Regions from separate parts of the Paenibacillus sp. FSL M8-0142 genome, predicted to be linked through region 1. Evidence: riboswitches for the same ligand, from Rfam matches in the RefSeq annotation. Region 1 holds a riboswitch; the other holds the start of a gene.
The links. Region 1 has a riboswitch for cobalamin ahead of NSQ46_RS06185 (ABC transporter substrate-binding protein). Riboswitches for the same ligand answer to the same signal wherever they lie in the genome.
Positions count from the first base shown of each region.

Region 1 (7,760 bases):
GGGCTGCTGCTACCGGGACGACGACCGATGCGATCGTGCTCGCCGTCAGCGGGAATGAAGCCTACGGGGTGGAACACCGCTATGCCGGCACCGCAACCGACCTCGGCGGCATGATTGGACGCCTTGTGTATAACAGCGTTACGGAAAGCGTTCGAACAGAAAGAGAAGAGCGGTTATGACAGCGGTCTGGATCCTATGGGCGGCCGTTGTGATCGATCTGCTGATCGGTGATCCCAGATGGCTTCCGCACCCCGTCATTGGCATAGGTAAAGCGATCCGTGCAGTGGAGAAGCGGATTCGCACCCGTACCCAATCGCCGGCAGGATTGAAGCGGGCCGGCATTCTGCTCCCGCTCATTGTTGCAGGCGGGGCGTATGCGATTACGCTGCTGCTCCTGCTGCTGTGTGCCTCTATTCATCCTTGGCTGGCCGCAGGCGCAGAGGCGGTGCTCATTGCGACAACCATTGCCGTAAAAGGACTGCGCGATGCCGGCCTTGAGGTGTACGGCCATCTTCGTGCCGGCGACCTTCCGGCTGCCCGCCGTTCGCTCAGTATGATCGTAGGAAGGGACACGGCCCATTTGGATGAGCCGGAAATCGTGCGGGGAACGGTGGAGACGGTGGCGGAAAATATCGTCGATGCGGTCATCTCCCCGCTGCTGTATGCCCTCATCGGCGGGGCGCCCTTGGCGATGGCTTACCGGGCGGTGAACACGCTTGATTCGATGGTCGGGTATAAGAATGAGAAATACGAGCATCTTGGCTGGGCATCGGCCCGGCTGGATGATGTCGCCAACTGGATTCCCGCCCGGCTGACGGCGGGGCTGGTGGCGATCTCGGCCGCGATGTTCTCCTTGCCTTGGCAGAAGTCCATCGCTACCGTCCGAAGAGATGCAAGGAAACACCCGAGCCCAAACAGCGGATTTCCGGAATCGGCGGTGGCCGGTGCGCTCGGCATTCGCCTTGGCGGGGAAAATTCTTATCAAGGGATCGTTTCGTTCCGGGCATATATGGGAGATCCGGAGCGGGCGCTGAATGCGGAGGACATCCGCATCACGACCCGGCTGCTCCTCGCGGCTTCGGTGATTTTTACCGTGATCGGCACCGCCGTATTGGCGATCGTTATCGCCGCAGGCGGGGGAGCATGGGTATGAGGGAGCCGAAGGATATCGTGAATGCAAACGATGAGGACGTAGGACTGGATGCAATACAAAGCAATAAGGCAATTGACGCAAACGCCGCATTGGAAGCGATCGATGGGGATCAGGCAAAAGCCTTGAACGAAGCGAACGACGTGAATGAGGCGATAGACGCGATTGATGCAAAAGACGCAAAAGACGCAAAAGACGCAAAAGACGCAAAGGACGCAAAGGATGCAAAGGACGTGAAAAATGCACATCCTGCACACTTTGCATACCATACGGAGGATAAGAGGGATATTCAACTACTTGAAAAAGATACGAGTCCGCTGCAGGTTGTCCTGCACCTGGTCCGGCACGGCGTTACGCGGTGGAATCAGGAGCGGCGATACCTTGGCCATGAGGATCAGGGCGTGATCTCCGCGGAGCTGGAACAGCTGGCCCCGCTGGCGCGGCGGCTCCAAGGCCTGCAATGGGCACGCGTATACTGCAGCGACCTGCTCAGATGCAAGCAGACCCTTCGCTATTTGCTGACTGGTGACGAGGTCCATAGCCCGGGTCTAATCGGGAATACGGAAGTTTTGCCAATTCCGGGAGCGGTGTATGACCGCAGGCTGCGCGAGCTTCATTTCGGGGAGTGGGAGGGGAAAACCTACGAGGATTTGAAGAATAACCCGTTATATCGCCGCTGGATTGAGAACCCTGCAGCTGTTACTCCGCCGGGCGGAGAGAGCTGGGAAGCCTTCGCGTCCCGGATTCAGCATTTTTTGGCGGGATTGCACCAAGATCTATGCCGCAGCTTTGAGAATGACGAGAACGGTGAAGCCAGGGGCCGGGATTCCAAAAGAATTCCCGACTTGCTGGTCGTCACGCATGGCGGCGTGATTCGCCAGATCGCGGCGGCTACGGTTCCGGATACCCCTTTTTGGAGCCTGCGCATCCTGCCGGGTGAGGAGCTGAGGCTGAAGCTGGCATGGAACGGACAGAGCTGGCAGGGTAAGATAATGGGCTGACAGCCCTGCCATACCAATGGGCAAGCAGCGTAGGCAATCCATAAGAGGACACATCAATGGAGCGCCAGATCGAGATGCAGTATATGCTGGATGCCTTGCACGCCCATAACCCGGTATCCCCGGTCCCGGTAGCCGGCTCGGATATAGACGTGACGGGCATGCTCGTTACGGGCATTCACCGCCAGGGCAACCTCGTTCACTCCCGGCAGGCGCGAGCGAATGAATTCGGGCAGCAGGCGCATGGCAGCCTGGCCGTAGCCCCGCCCCTGCTCCTTGTGATCAACGGACAGGGCGCGAAGGAGCACGGCGCTTTGGTTCGGCGTATAACGCGCGATACGTTCCCCGCGATCCAGGATGAAGAAGGCGACGGGCTTATCCGCCGCGAGCAGAACGACCGGCAGCTTGTCTTCTGTAGGGGGATTGCCGAGCTTCTTCAACGCTTCGTCCGGAAGCGAAGTGAATCTTCGCTGGTGCTCCGGGAGGGAGAATTGGCCCAGCACCGGAAGATGCTCGGGTTCGAGGACGGTCAGACGGAGCCTCTCCGGCTTATGGTTTGAAGGAATATTCATCACGGATTCACTTCCCTTTTTCAAAAAGATGTGATTTCAGGCGAATAATGAACGATAACAAGAACTTTCAGTACCATTATACTCGAAGAATGGGTGAATCCTTTAGTTGTAAGGGCAGGGGTTATCCCCTATAATCTTGTTCAGAGAAATCCAGCTTGGCTATATAAGCATGATTCATATGATTTGCGAGGGTCCTGGACAGGCAGCCGGTATTGACGGCCTGCCTTTCGGGTTAATAGGGAAGCCGGTGCAAATCCGGCACGGTCCCGCCACTGTGAAGCAGGAGACTTCCCCTTATGCCACTGAGCGCTAATGCGCTTGGGAAGGCGGAGAAGTCGTTAGGCCTGTAAGTCAGGAGACCTGCCCTCGGCAATGAATGACGGTCCTTCGAGGAGAGGATTACGTTCACTTGGACCCGTTTTGATCGCGGGAGCGGCAGGAGCTGTCGAGGTACGGTTTTCCGGCAATAAGCTGCTTTGTTGATGATCAATGCTATATGTTTGCAGGTGTCCTGAAGCTGAAACGTAATCCCCGATTCCTTATTCGTCAAGGAGTCGGGGATTTTTGCTGGAGAACGAAGAGGCGATGCCGGCCACCTGATCCCGCTGCCGGGGCACACCGGTATTTTCGTCCTATCGGATGGCAGGGGTACCCGGAGGATTAGGTGCGGTGGAACCCGGCGAGTTCTCCTTATACATGCGAGGACAGTCGTTTTCATACCCGGTAAGGATCGGAATTGAAGTTGTGAAATATGCAGGCTAGGGTTCTCAATGATGACGTAGGGGGAAACAAGAAAATGAAAGCAATGTTGAAATCATGGTCCGTCTTGATCGTGGCGATGCTGATGGCGCTGTCGCTGATCGCCTGCGGAAACGCCGAGGATGCCGCGCCGAATAGTGCGCCTTCGGAAACGCCTGCCCAGCAGGAGAAGCCGGCTGAACAGCCTGCGGAGGAGCAGGGTGCGCTGAAGACGCAGTATCCACTCACCGTTAAGGATGCGACCGGAACGGAGGTCACCTTCGAGAAGGCGCCGACCCGTATCGTATCCCTGGCTCCGTCCGAGACGGAAAAGCTGTTTGCCCTCGGGCTGGACGAGGAAATCGTAGGTGTGTCCGATCTGGATGATTATCCGGAAGCCGCGAAATCCAAGCCGAAAATGGGAGGCTTCCAGGTGAATGAAGAGGCTGTAATCGCAGCCGAGGCCGATGTCGTGTTCAGCGCGTCGATGAATGCGGAAAACGCGGAGAAGCTCCGCGGGATGGGCGTGAAATTGTTCGTTAACGATCCGTCCACGATTGAAGAAGTCATGTCTTCCATTACGCTGGTCGGACAAATTACCGACCGTCAGGAGGAAGCGCAGACTGTGGTCGAGCAGATGCAGCAGGAGCTGGCAAGCGTTACGGAAGCGGTGAAATCCGTGAAGGAAGAGGACAAGAAGAAAGTGTACGTCGAGTTCTCGCCGGGCTGGACCGTCGGCAAAGGCGAGTTCATGGATGAGATGATCACGCTGGCCGGCGGCGTCAACGCAGCCGGGGATACAGAGGGCTGGTTCGAAATTAGCGAGGAGAACATTATTGCGGCGAATCCGGATGTCATTCTGTATTCGAGCAATGTTGTCGACGAAGCCACCAAGAAAACGCTGGACCAGATGATTAAAGAGCGCGACGGTTGGGATCAGATCGAAGCGATCAAGAACGACCGGGTCATTGCGATGGACGATAATCTGCTGAGCCGTCCGGGGCCGCGCGTCACGCAAGGTTTGATTGAAGTGGCCAAAGCCGTTTATCCGGAACTGATGACACCATGAGACAAAAACTGGCGGGTTACGGAACGGCCGGCATTGTCCTGCTGCTGTTGACTTTGATCGTCAGCCTCGGAATCGGCTCGGTCGACCTGCCTGTTAGCGAGATTGGAGCGATGCTGCTGCATCGGCTGCCTTGGCTCGGCGATGCGATCGTCCCGGGCTGGGAGGTATCCTCCGAGCAGATTTTAATGAAGGTGAGGCTCCCGCGCATTCTGCTGGGAATGCTGGTCGGCGCCTCGCTTGCGGTGGCAGGAGCGGCATTTCAAGGCGTGCTGCGCAATCCGCTGGCTGATCCTTTTACGCTGGGCGTGTCTTCCGGAGCAGCGCTTGGAGCGGCGTCCCTCATTTTTTTCGGATTGGAGTATTCCTTTGCCGGAGGCTACACGCTGCCGCTGGTTGCCTTTCTGACCGGAGCGGGTACGCTGTGGGTCGTTCTGCTGCTGGCACGGGATCAGGGGAAGCTGCCGGTGCACGGACTCATTTTATCCGGGGTCGTAATGCAATCCTTTCTCGGCGCCGTCGTTTCCTTCTTAACGGTGATGTCCAAAGACACGGTGAACCAGATTCTGTTCTGGACGATGGGAAGCTTGAGCATGCGCGGATGGTCCTACGTGGCCATCCTTTTCCCGTATTTTGGGGTAGGGCTTATTTATTTGTGGAGCCGCTCGCGGGCTTTGAATCTGCTGTCGCTCGGCGAAAGGCAGGCTGCCCATATGGGACTGAACGTGGATCGGCTGAAGACCAGCGTTCTGGTCGTAGCTACGCTTCTTGCAGCCGCGGCCGTATCGGTCTCGGGCGTGATCGGATTTGTGGGACTGGTGGTGCCGCATATGATCCGACTCATGACGGGCTCGGATTATCGTGTCATTATTCCGATATCCGCGCTGGGAGGCGCTATATTCATGGTGTGGTGCGATACGGCGGCACGATCCGTGCTCGCTCCGACTGAAATTCCGCTCGGGGTGGTCACTGCGTTTATCGGCGCTCCATTCTTTGCGTACTTGCTCTACCGGAACAAGAAGCGGCGCAGGGAGGGATTCTCATGATGATCGTTGCCCAAGGGCTGTCGAAGGTCTATGGCCGCACGCAGGTATTGTCGGAGGTCGAGCTTCGGGTCCGAAAAGGCGAATGGTGGGGCATCATCGGGCCGAACGGCAGCGGTAAGTCTACGCTAATGCAGCTGCTGTCCGGTGTGGAGCGGCCTTCCAAGGGAAGTGTTCGGCTTTTGGACCGCGATATCGGAAGCTATAGCCGCAAGGCGCTCGCCCGAATTATTGCCGTGCTCCAGCAGGAGGGACTGGACCCGACTGATTTTACAGTACGGGAAGTGCTCGAGATGGGGCGTTATCCATTCCTGAACTGGCTTGGTCGGGAGGAGCAGGATGCGGCACCCCTGATTGACAGCATCATGGAGAAGCTGGAGCTTCGCGATATTCAGGAGCGGCGTCTTACGGAGCTGAGCGGCGGCCAGCGGCAGCGGGTTGCGCTCGGCAAGGTGATGGTGCAGGAGCCGTCGCTCTTGATGCTGGATGAACCGACGACCTACCTCGATATTCATTACCAGCTTCAATTCATGGAGATGGTGGATGCTTGGAGACAGACGTCGGAAATTACCGTAATCAGCGTCCTGCACGATTTGAATCTGGCCGCGCAGTTTTGCGATAAGCTGCTCGTGCTTCATGAGGGGCGCGTTGCAGGAATGGGGTCACCGGAGGAAGTGCTGACCGAGGCGTATATCAGCCGGATATTCCGGGTCATGCCTTCCGTCGTCAAGCACCCCGAGAACGGCGCGCCGCAGGTGCTGCTCACCGCGAACCGGTCGAGAAAATAAGGACCGGCAAGCCTTGTCCTTGCCCGCAGCGCACGGATTCGGATAAAGTAAAAGCAAGCGAGATAAGTAAAAAGGAGGCTTCGTGCATGAAGGAGCTCATGGACCGATTGACGCGATCGGTTGGAACAATCACCGCGCCCGATGCCCGGGCGCAGGCGGAAGCCGCCGCCTATTTGGACAAGCTGACGAAACCTCCCGGGAGCCTTGGCAAGCTGGAATCGCTGGCGATTCAGCTCGCGGGAATTACCGGGACGATCAAGCCCTCATTCGAGAAAAAGGCCGTCGTGGTCATGGCTGGTGACCATGGAGTGTGCGAGGAGGGCGTCAGCGCCTTCCCGTCGGAAGTAACGCCCCAGATGGTCATGAATTTCCTGAACGGCGGCGCTGCCGTCAACGTATTGGCCCGTCAAGCGGGCGCGGACGTGCTGTGCGTGGATATTGGCGTTGCGGCGGATCTGTCCCATGAACGTCTCCTTTCCCGTAAAATTAATAAAGGAACGAAAAATATTGCAAAAGGGCCTGCGATGACGAGGGCGGAGGCGGAGCAGGCGATCCTGACCGGCGCCGAGGTAGCCGCCGAGCTCTACTCCCATGGAACCCGGGTGTTCGTGACCGGGGAAATGGGGATCGGCAATACGACGCCGAGCGCCGCCGTCTTCGCGGTTCTGTCCGGCAAGCCTCCGGCTGAGGTCGTGGGGCGGGGAACCGGCGTTAGCGACGAGCGGCTGATGCATAAGATCCGCGTTGTCGAGCAGGCCATTACGGTCAATCGCCCCCTGGCGGAAGATCCGGTGGATGTGCTGGCCAAGGTCGGCGGGTATGAGATCGGCGGTCTGGCCGGACTCATTCTCGGCGTGGCGGCCAAGGGTTGCCCTGTCGTTATCGACGGCTTCATATCCAGTGCAGCCGCTCTGATCGCTGCGGCGATTTGCCCCGAATCGCGTTCCTATATGATCGCTTCCCATAATTCGAAGGAGCGTGGACATGCCCTGCTGCTGCAAGCGCTGGAACTGTCTCCGATGCTGCATATGGACATGCGTCTTGGCGAAGGAACCGGGGGCGTGTTATGTCTTCATATGATAGAAGCCGCCTGCCGGATTATGAGCGAGATGGCAACCTTCGAAAGCGCGGGAATAAGCGGAGGCGAATTATGAACCCATTAAGCTCGCTCGTAACGGGAGGTGCCCGGAGCGGCAAGAGCTCGTTCGCCGAGAAGCTCTGCATGAAACGGTCGTCCTCGGGCCTTTATATTGCGACGGCTCAGGCGTATGACGATGAAATGAAGGAACGGATTCGGATTCATCAGGATAGGCGCAGCGATGCGGATTATCGCTGGGAGACGGTCGAAGAGCCCGTCGCCTTGCCGGAGCTGCTCGAAACGCTCGGCCAATCGGCATCGGATGCG
Region 1 is NZ_CP152008.1:1,313,059-1,320,818, forward strand. It holds gene NSQ46_RS06165 (adenosylcobinamide amidohydrolase) at 1-179, shown strand, start outside; gene cbiB (adenosylcobinamide-phosphate synthase CbiB) at 176-1,153, shown strand; gene NSQ46_RS06175 (histidine phosphatase family protein) at 1,150-2,151, shown strand; gene NSQ46_RS06180 (GNAT family N-acetyltransferase) at 2,205-2,720, opposite strand; cobalamin riboswitch at 2,893-3,103, shown strand; gene NSQ46_RS06185 (ABC transporter substrate-binding protein) at 3,517-4,527, shown strand; gene NSQ46_RS06190 (iron ABC transporter permease) at 4,524-5,570, shown strand; gene NSQ46_RS06195 (ABC transporter ATP-binding protein) at 5,570-6,355, shown strand; gene cobT (nicotinate-nucleotide--dimethylbenzimidazole phosphoribosyltransferase) at 6,442-7,509, shown strand; gene cobU (bifunctional adenosylcobinamide kinase/adenosylcobinamide-phosphate guanylyltransferase) at 7,506-7,760, shown strand, end outside.

Region 2 (7,760 bases), 2.0 Mb from region 1:
CTCATTAATTAACTGCGTATCTTCACACCTAAATCCAAGTCGAAGAAATAAAGAATGTTCTTTCATAATGCGTGACCAAAAACGTATTTCGTCTAATGATCTGATTACAAAAGGATCCGACAAACCATCTCCCACCTTTCGGCACACTACAAGACAACCGTTTATATTGTCATGTTATCAGAGCGTATGAGGATGGCATGTTTCAATATGCTACTGGAGAACAAAAAATCAATTAAAGAGCTAATTCACAAAAATTCCTCATCAGATATCCTGCTGGGACAGGAAAATTTCGCCGGGGTTTCCCGTTGCGTTTTAGTTCCCTTTGGGAGCGGCGCGTTTATCTTCAAATCGGAAGCCCGCTTATCTTGGTACTTCCACTGCCTGACCGGTGCCTCCCCAAATAGAAAGAGCGTCCATTTCAACGCTCAAATCACATGGAAGCTAGCCACAAAAAATAAAGACGTTCTTCTAATTGCCGAAGAACACCTTTAGCACTTTAATTTATTCGGATGATTAAAAAATGTGTTTTATATAACAGCTTTAGTTTTCTTGCGGCTTACCCGTTTATTATTCCTCACCGACACCCCCAGTTTGATGTCTACCGGGCATATTCTACGGTATTTTAGGCATGAGTTTCGCTCTCTTTTACTGCTCCATTTTATTGTGTTTCTGCAACCTGCTTTGCTGCGAATGTAGAGCTGAAACCGATGCTTATAGACGGTTCGTTTTTTTCTGACAACCAAACAAAACGTGACTCGAACGGGACTGAAGCCATGCCGGACGGAATGATTCTTGCCCTTAAGCGCCAGCGGAACCCATCTACTTTCTTCAGCACCGATTGAAAAAACAGAACTGCCTGTAAGAATTTTAGTCTCCTTCATCCTGTATTCACCTGAACGGTCCCTTTCACACGATAGGTTCCCGGGGGCAAATCGCCAAATAGGTAGAGCCCCCCTTGATTCGTACGCGTAATCTGGATGATCTGTTCCACTCCTGCGTTTAACCTATAGAGCGCCACTAGGGCATTGGGTATCGCTGCTCCAGTTGCTTGGTCTGTCACGATACCACTTACAGTCCCTGTATTTGCATCCGGATCGACTGTCAGGTTGATGTCAAGGGGGGCATATTCAGGACCTTGGATCGTTACAGTGGCACTTTGGCTTGATAAAAATCCGGCTAGGGTAGCCTGAACGAAATAGGTACCGTCCGGAAGCTCAGCAAACAAATACTGTCCGGATGCGTTGGATGTCAAGGTTCCGATCGGAGTAACCGTGCCCCCATTGATTTGAAAAAGACTAACCAAAGCATTATTCACAGGTTCATTATTCGAAACGTTCCTTACGATGCCAAACAATGCTCCTCTCGTTGCTGCGGGGTTTGGCTGTAAAGTAATCGAAACTTGTGTTGGTCGACCTTGGGTAACTGTTAGCGGAATACGGACAGGTGTCAGGTAGCCAGGTTCAGCAGCAGTGATTAAATAAGAGCCTACTGGAATATCTGGTATGATATATTGCCCCTGAGGGTTGCTGTTAACATGCTCAAATGGCACCCCTTGAGAAGTATATAACTGTACTGTGGCAAAGGGGATCGGATTTCCATTCGGCAGCAGCACTGTCCCCTGCACGACACCAACGGAGGTGTTGGGTGAGGCTTGAAGTGCTAAATTGACACTCTCTTCTTCATGTCCATCTACGGTAACTGGAGCACTTGGTTGAAGTTTATACAAGTCGGAAATCGGCAAAACAACACCTCCTTTCACCAATCGTTCAACTCAATATATGCTTGGGCGTTTATAAGCGACTGGTCTATTGACGATACTCTTACTTTTTAAGCAGTTACTAACCTGAACAACGTCGAAAAAGCTTTCTGTCGATGATTTTGCCTCTTGCTTATGTATTTGGCATTCCGAATAAGCTGACTATCGTGTAGGAGAGCTTTCATGGGGACGGTAAATCGCCGCCCCCAAACCAAAGGGATGATCCATGAGTTTGACATGACATCACAACAGAGATGAATGAATTCTAAACAAATTTACAATGTTTTTCTTGCCGTTGTGTGATTAAATCCAAAAAGTTCCTAAGATAATAACCAAGAGAATAAATAAAACTAGGACAATACCTACTGTATTCCCATAGCCGTTGTAACAAGGTTTTTCGTAACCCACTGATATTTACCTCCTCGCATTTTGGAATAGTACAGTTTATGAGCATAGACGCCCTTAGACTGGACATTTCGGTAATAATGTTCAGAATGTGCGGATGTATCATGGAGATAGATTTCTGATCAACCATTTAATTCATTTCACGAACTATCACGCCCCTGCAGGAAATAAAAAAACGCGGAATTGAACCCCCGACCTACGCATTACAAGTGCGACACCGTAGGTTTCGGAAAGGTTCTACAGGGTTCCGGAGGTCTATTAGTTATGGGCTTTTATGCGCCTAAATCCGTTTAAGGTTCTCGAAGTATTTCTTGGCCGTTAGAAGATTTGTTAGAAGTTCTGTTAGAAGACTGAAGCCCGTGAGCTAATACTTCGGGGATTTTTAATGGGTATTCGGATTTTATAGTTGAAATCAATGATATAGCATCAGCAATGTAAATCGGGATATATGGTTGAATCGTCTAAGCTAACGTTGTATTCGGTCGGGCTGTGCCACATTAGCAATCCATGAGAAACCGGGCATGCCGTTGGATGATAAAATTTTAGACATAGAGGAGGCTGCATATGGAACGTGTAATCCTGATGATGAATGTGCAAGAAAAACAGGGAGGAGAGTCAATCACATGGCAAAAATCGTTTTCGCGTTGAATCAGTCTCTGGACGGGTTCGTCGACCACATGGCACTTCAGCGCGACCCCATGCTATTCCTTCATTTCATCGAAGACGTGCGCGGTCTGACGGGTATGCTGTACGGGCGCCGTATGTATGAGACTATGCGATATTGGGACGAAGACCCTTTTGAATGGGATGCGCAGGAACGGGAATACGCAGCTGCGTGGCAAAGCAAACCGAAGTGGGTGGTGTCGAGGACGTTAAAGTCCGTCGGACCGAACGCTTCTCTGATCGAGGGCGACCTCTCAGCGGCCATACGGGGGCTGAAGGCTCAGCATGAAGGGGACATTGAAGTTGCCGGGCCGGAGTTGGCGCACAGTCTAACGGAGCTCGGTCTCGTTGATGAGTATCGACTCTATCTCCATCCCGTCGTGCTGGGTCACGGCAAGCCGTTCTTCGCCGGACCGCGTCCGCCCCTGCGCCTCGTGGCAAGCGATCGCATTGGCGAGCAGGTGATCAGGTTGACCTACGTTCCAGTTTAGTTTTGCGGTTGGTCCAGCGACCTAAGGGGACGATAGTTCGATAAACAGCGGCGGTCTATGACTTTATTTTTTCATTCTTGGCTACCGCTGTTTAGGTTACTGTGTGTTAGTCTAGAACTTATTTTTCAAAAGGATATTGAATCCCTAATTGATGGCGAAAAACCCACTTCAATTGACTAAAAGGGTAGAAAAATGGTAAAAGATCGGCCAAAAACACGAAAAAGACGCCGTCTCCGAAAACTCGGAAAACCGCGCCGTTATTGACTTTCTAAGGATGCTGGTGAAGGGAATTGAACCCCCGACCTACGCATTACGAGTGCGTTGCTCTACCCCTGAGCTACACCAGCGAATTTGTTGAAGTTATCATTCGTTTTTGGAACAACAAAATATATTATATTCCTTCGGCGGGAAAATGCAAGCCCCTCATTAATGGAAAAAACACCCTATAGGAGGGGTTGCATTACCCGCCTAATTTCTCCTGCACCGATTGGATCTTCTGCTTGCTTGAGGATGCCCGGTCGCGCCGGTCGTCGATTTTGACAGAGGTGGATACCCGCTTGGCACCCGACAAGAACGGCGCCTCGTGCAACGCCTCGATCGCACGCCAAATCATAGGGAGCTCCCCTTCAATAATCGTGCTCATCGAAGTCAATTCGTACGTAATTCCCTCCTGTTGCTTCAATATACGCTGCATTTCCGCCACATATGAGCTTAAGCTGGTCGTTGCCGTTCCGATCGGAATGACCGTTACTTCTGCAATTGCCATCACAATAACCTCCCTCGAAGCATTCCATTCATCCACAACGTGGTTGAATCCGATATAGATATCATATCAATTCCGGGGCGTCTTTTCAAAATTTCGCAAAGTCGTCAACACACAATATCTTGTATGTCCAAGATCAAATTTTTATATGGGTCATACGATCCGTTGTCAAAACGCAACCGATGCGGAATCCGCGCAAAAACCGTCGCATTTGGTCACAATCCATGGAATCTTGAGCGGTTTTGACGGTTGGCCAACTAGCATATTACCTGTCCGTTTGCTATAATTCTCCTTGCGTTTATTTTTAAGAAATCGGTTTACAGATACAAGATATTGGGTTACATTAGATTAACGACAACCAAATATAGTGTATACAGGTGCCGCGCTAGCCTATCAGGCAGCCCGGCTTAATAGGGAAGCATGGTGAAAATCCATCACGGACCCGCCACTGTAAAGGCCTCGGGGCTGTTATGAATATGCATATGCAGCTGCCGGCAGTTTGGCAATACGTCACTGAAGTTCCCCGAAAGCGAACTTTGGGAAGACGCCGAATATGTACGGCCTAAGTCAGGAGACCTGCCTGTATACTTCAGACACCGACCTACGGGGTTATAGGGATGTGTTCGTGAAACTTGCGTCTGTACATAACATCATGCCCAAATATGGGCTTATGTCAGCTTTATTCAAACCATCCACAGCGCACGGACATTTTCAAGCCTGCCCTTAGGTTTTAGAAAATGTTTTTTTCATGTTCTTTTTTCAATTTCCCCCAAAGAAAGCGAGGATTTTTGTATGCCCCAGCTCGTAGTTAAACCAAACAACCGTCAGCTTGCCTTCGATGAAATCCGCCTCTCCGTCTATGCCGACCGGATCCTGAAGGGATTGGACATGCTAGACAAGGAGCGCCTGCTTCGAGGCGTGAATTCCAAACTCCGCGGTGAGCAAGTTACCGGCGAGGAAATCAGCAATGCCTTCACGATGTCCGCGCTTGAGCTTGTATCCAAGGAAGAGCCTGACTGGAAATTTGCGGCGGCTCGTTCATTCCTAACATCTTTATATAAAAAGGCGGCCCACAACCGCCGCTACAAAGCCTATCCGGAAGAGCCATACGGCGCTTTCTATCCGCTCATTACGGAGCTCGTCCAGAAGGGCATCTATCGTGAAGACCTTCTGACCTGCTATACGAAGGAGCAAATCGAGGAGCTTGGCGAGTGCATTGATCCAAGCCGCGACCTGCTGTTCGATTACATCGGTCTCTTGACGCTGGCCGAGCGTTACCTTGCAACGGATTTCGACGGGCGCGTGATGGAGCTCCCGCAGGAGCGCTACATGGTCATTGCCATGTTCCTCATGCACCAGGAGCCTGAAGACAAACGCCTCGAGCTTGTTAAGGAAGCGTACTGGGCAATGAGCAATCTGTACATGACGGCCGCAACGCCAACGATGTCCAACGCCGGCAAGAAGGTCGCAGGCCAGCTCTCCAGCTGCTTTATCGACACCGTTGACGATTCCCTGGAAGGCATCTTCGATTCCAACACCGACGTAGCCCGTCTCAGCAAAATGGGCGGCGGCATCGGCGTCTACCTCGGAAAGGTCCGCGCACGCGGCTCCGATATCCGCGGCCACAAGAACACCAGCTCCGGCGTCATCCCTTGGATCCGCCAGCTGAACAACACGGCGGTGAGCGTTGACCAGCTCGGCACACGCAAAGGCGCCATTGCGGTCTATTTGGACGTGTTCCACAAGGATATTTTGTCCTTCCTGGATCTGAAGCTGAACAATGGCGATGAGCGCATGAGAGCGCATGACGTGTTCCACGGCGTATGTCTGCCTGACCTGTTCATGGAGGCTGTTGAAGCCCGTGAAGAATGGAGCCTGTTCTGCCCGCATGAAGTGAAGAAGATCATGGGCTGGAAAGATGAGAACGGCCGCCCGCTCGGCCTTGAGGACTTCTACGATCAAACGCCGGGTCAAGGCGCGTTCCGCGAGAAATATGCGGAAGCCTTAGCGAATCCGAACCTGCCGCGCATTACGGTACAAGCGATCGATATTATGAAGCGGATCATGAAATCCCAGCTGGAGACCGGAACTCCGTACATGTTCTACCGCGATACAGTAAACCGTGCGAACCCGAACTCCGCCCACGGCATGATCTACTCTTCGAACCTGTGCACGGAAATCATGCAGAACCAGTCGCCAACCGTGGTTGAGCAAGAAGAGCTCGTCACCAAAGACGGCCAAACCCGGATCGTGATTTCGAAAATCCCTGGCGATTTCGTTGTCTGCAACCTGAACTCCATTCACTTGGCGCGTGCAGTGCCTGCCGGCGTATTGGAGCGGCTCGTACCGATCCAGGTTCGCATGCTGGACAACGTTATCGACATCAATAATATCGAAGTGCTGCAAGCTCAATATACGAACAGCCAGTACCGCGCTGTCGGACTCGGCACCTTCGGCCTGCATCATCTGCTGGCCCTCGAAGGCATCCGCTGGGAATCCGACGAAGCGGTTGAATACAATGATAATCTGTACGAACACATCAATTACCTGCTCGTGAAATCCAGCATGGAGCTGGCCAAGGAAAAAGGCCACTATCCGAAATTCAAAGGCTCTGCCTGGGAAAGCGGCGAATACTTTACGTTCCGCGGTTACACCGACGGCGAGCATGAAGGCAAATTCGTAACCACCGAGCAGTGGCGCGAGCTGCAGAAGGAAGTTCAAGAGAACGGCGTCCGCAACGCGTGGATGTTCGCGATCGCACCGAACGGCTCCACGTCGATCATTGCCGGTTCTACGGCTAGCATCGACCCGCTGTATGAGCTGCTGTCTTATGAAGAGAAGACGACGTATAAAGTGGCCAACCCGGCTCCGGATCTGTCTGAAAAAACAATCTGGTATTACAAAACAGCCTTCCTGATCGACCAGCATTGGTCCATTAAAATGGCTGCTGCCCGTCAACGTCATGTGGACCAGGCGCAAAGCTTCAACCTGTATGTTCGTCCTGACATCCGGGCATCGGAATTCCTGGACCTGCACCTGCATGCCTGGAAAGCCGGCATCAAGACGACGTACTATGTGCGCAGCCGTGCGCTGACGATCGAGGAATGCGAAAGCTGTGCTAGCTAACGAACCCACCCAAACCCTCCCTTCCAAGGGAGGGCCCCAAGGGCTCTGCCCTCTGGACACCCGCAAGTTTGTGGAATGATTGGGTGAGGCGCTTCTTCTCCCAGGTACTTTGGTGCTAGGAGCGCTTTCTCCCTGCGGGAACGCTGGAATGTTGGCGCAGGGACGAATGATTTCATGCGTGCTTTGATGGTGCAACTTCCTGCAAGGATCGCTCTCCCTTCGGGATTTGCTGCTCATGCGGCGCGAACACAATGAGCGGGCTGCTTGCGTGTTTGGTACGACTTCCTGCGGGGATCGCTCTCCCTTCGGGATTCGCTGCTCATGCGGCGCGAACACAATGAGCGGCTGCGTGCGTTTTTGGCGCGGCTTCCTGCGGGGATCGCTCTCCCTTCGGAATTCGCTGCTCATGCGGCGCGAACACAATGAGCGGCTGTGTGCGGTTTTGGCGAGGCTTCCTGCGGGGGATCGCTCTCCCTTCGGGATTCGCTGCCCATGCGGCGCGAACACAATGAGCGGCTGCGTGCGGTTTTTGGTGCAACTTCCTGCGGGGATCGCT
Region 2 is NZ_CP152008.1:5,985,308-5,993,067, forward strand. It holds gene NSQ46_RS27155 (DUF2935 domain-containing protein) at 1-66, opposite strand, end outside; gene NSQ46_RS27160 (hypothetical protein) at 208-492, shown strand; gene NSQ46_RS27165 (carboxypeptidase-like regulatory domain-containing protein) at 878-1,741, opposite strand; gene NSQ46_RS27170 (YjcZ family sporulation protein) at 2,060-2,164, opposite strand; gene NSQ46_RS27175 (dihydrofolate reductase family protein) at 2,785-3,315, shown strand; tRNA gene NSQ46_RS27180 (tRNA-Thr) at 3,591-3,662, opposite strand; gene NSQ46_RS27185 (MTH1187 family thiamine-binding protein) at 3,776-4,081, opposite strand; cobalamin riboswitch at 4,437-4,677, shown strand; gene NSQ46_RS27190 (ribonucleoside-diphosphate reductase subunit alpha) at 4,871-7,204, shown strand.
Region 2: another riboswitch for cobalamin. It lies ahead of NSQ46_RS27190 (ribonucleoside-diphosphate reductase subunit alpha); the one in region 1 lies ahead of NSQ46_RS06185 (ABC transporter substrate-binding protein).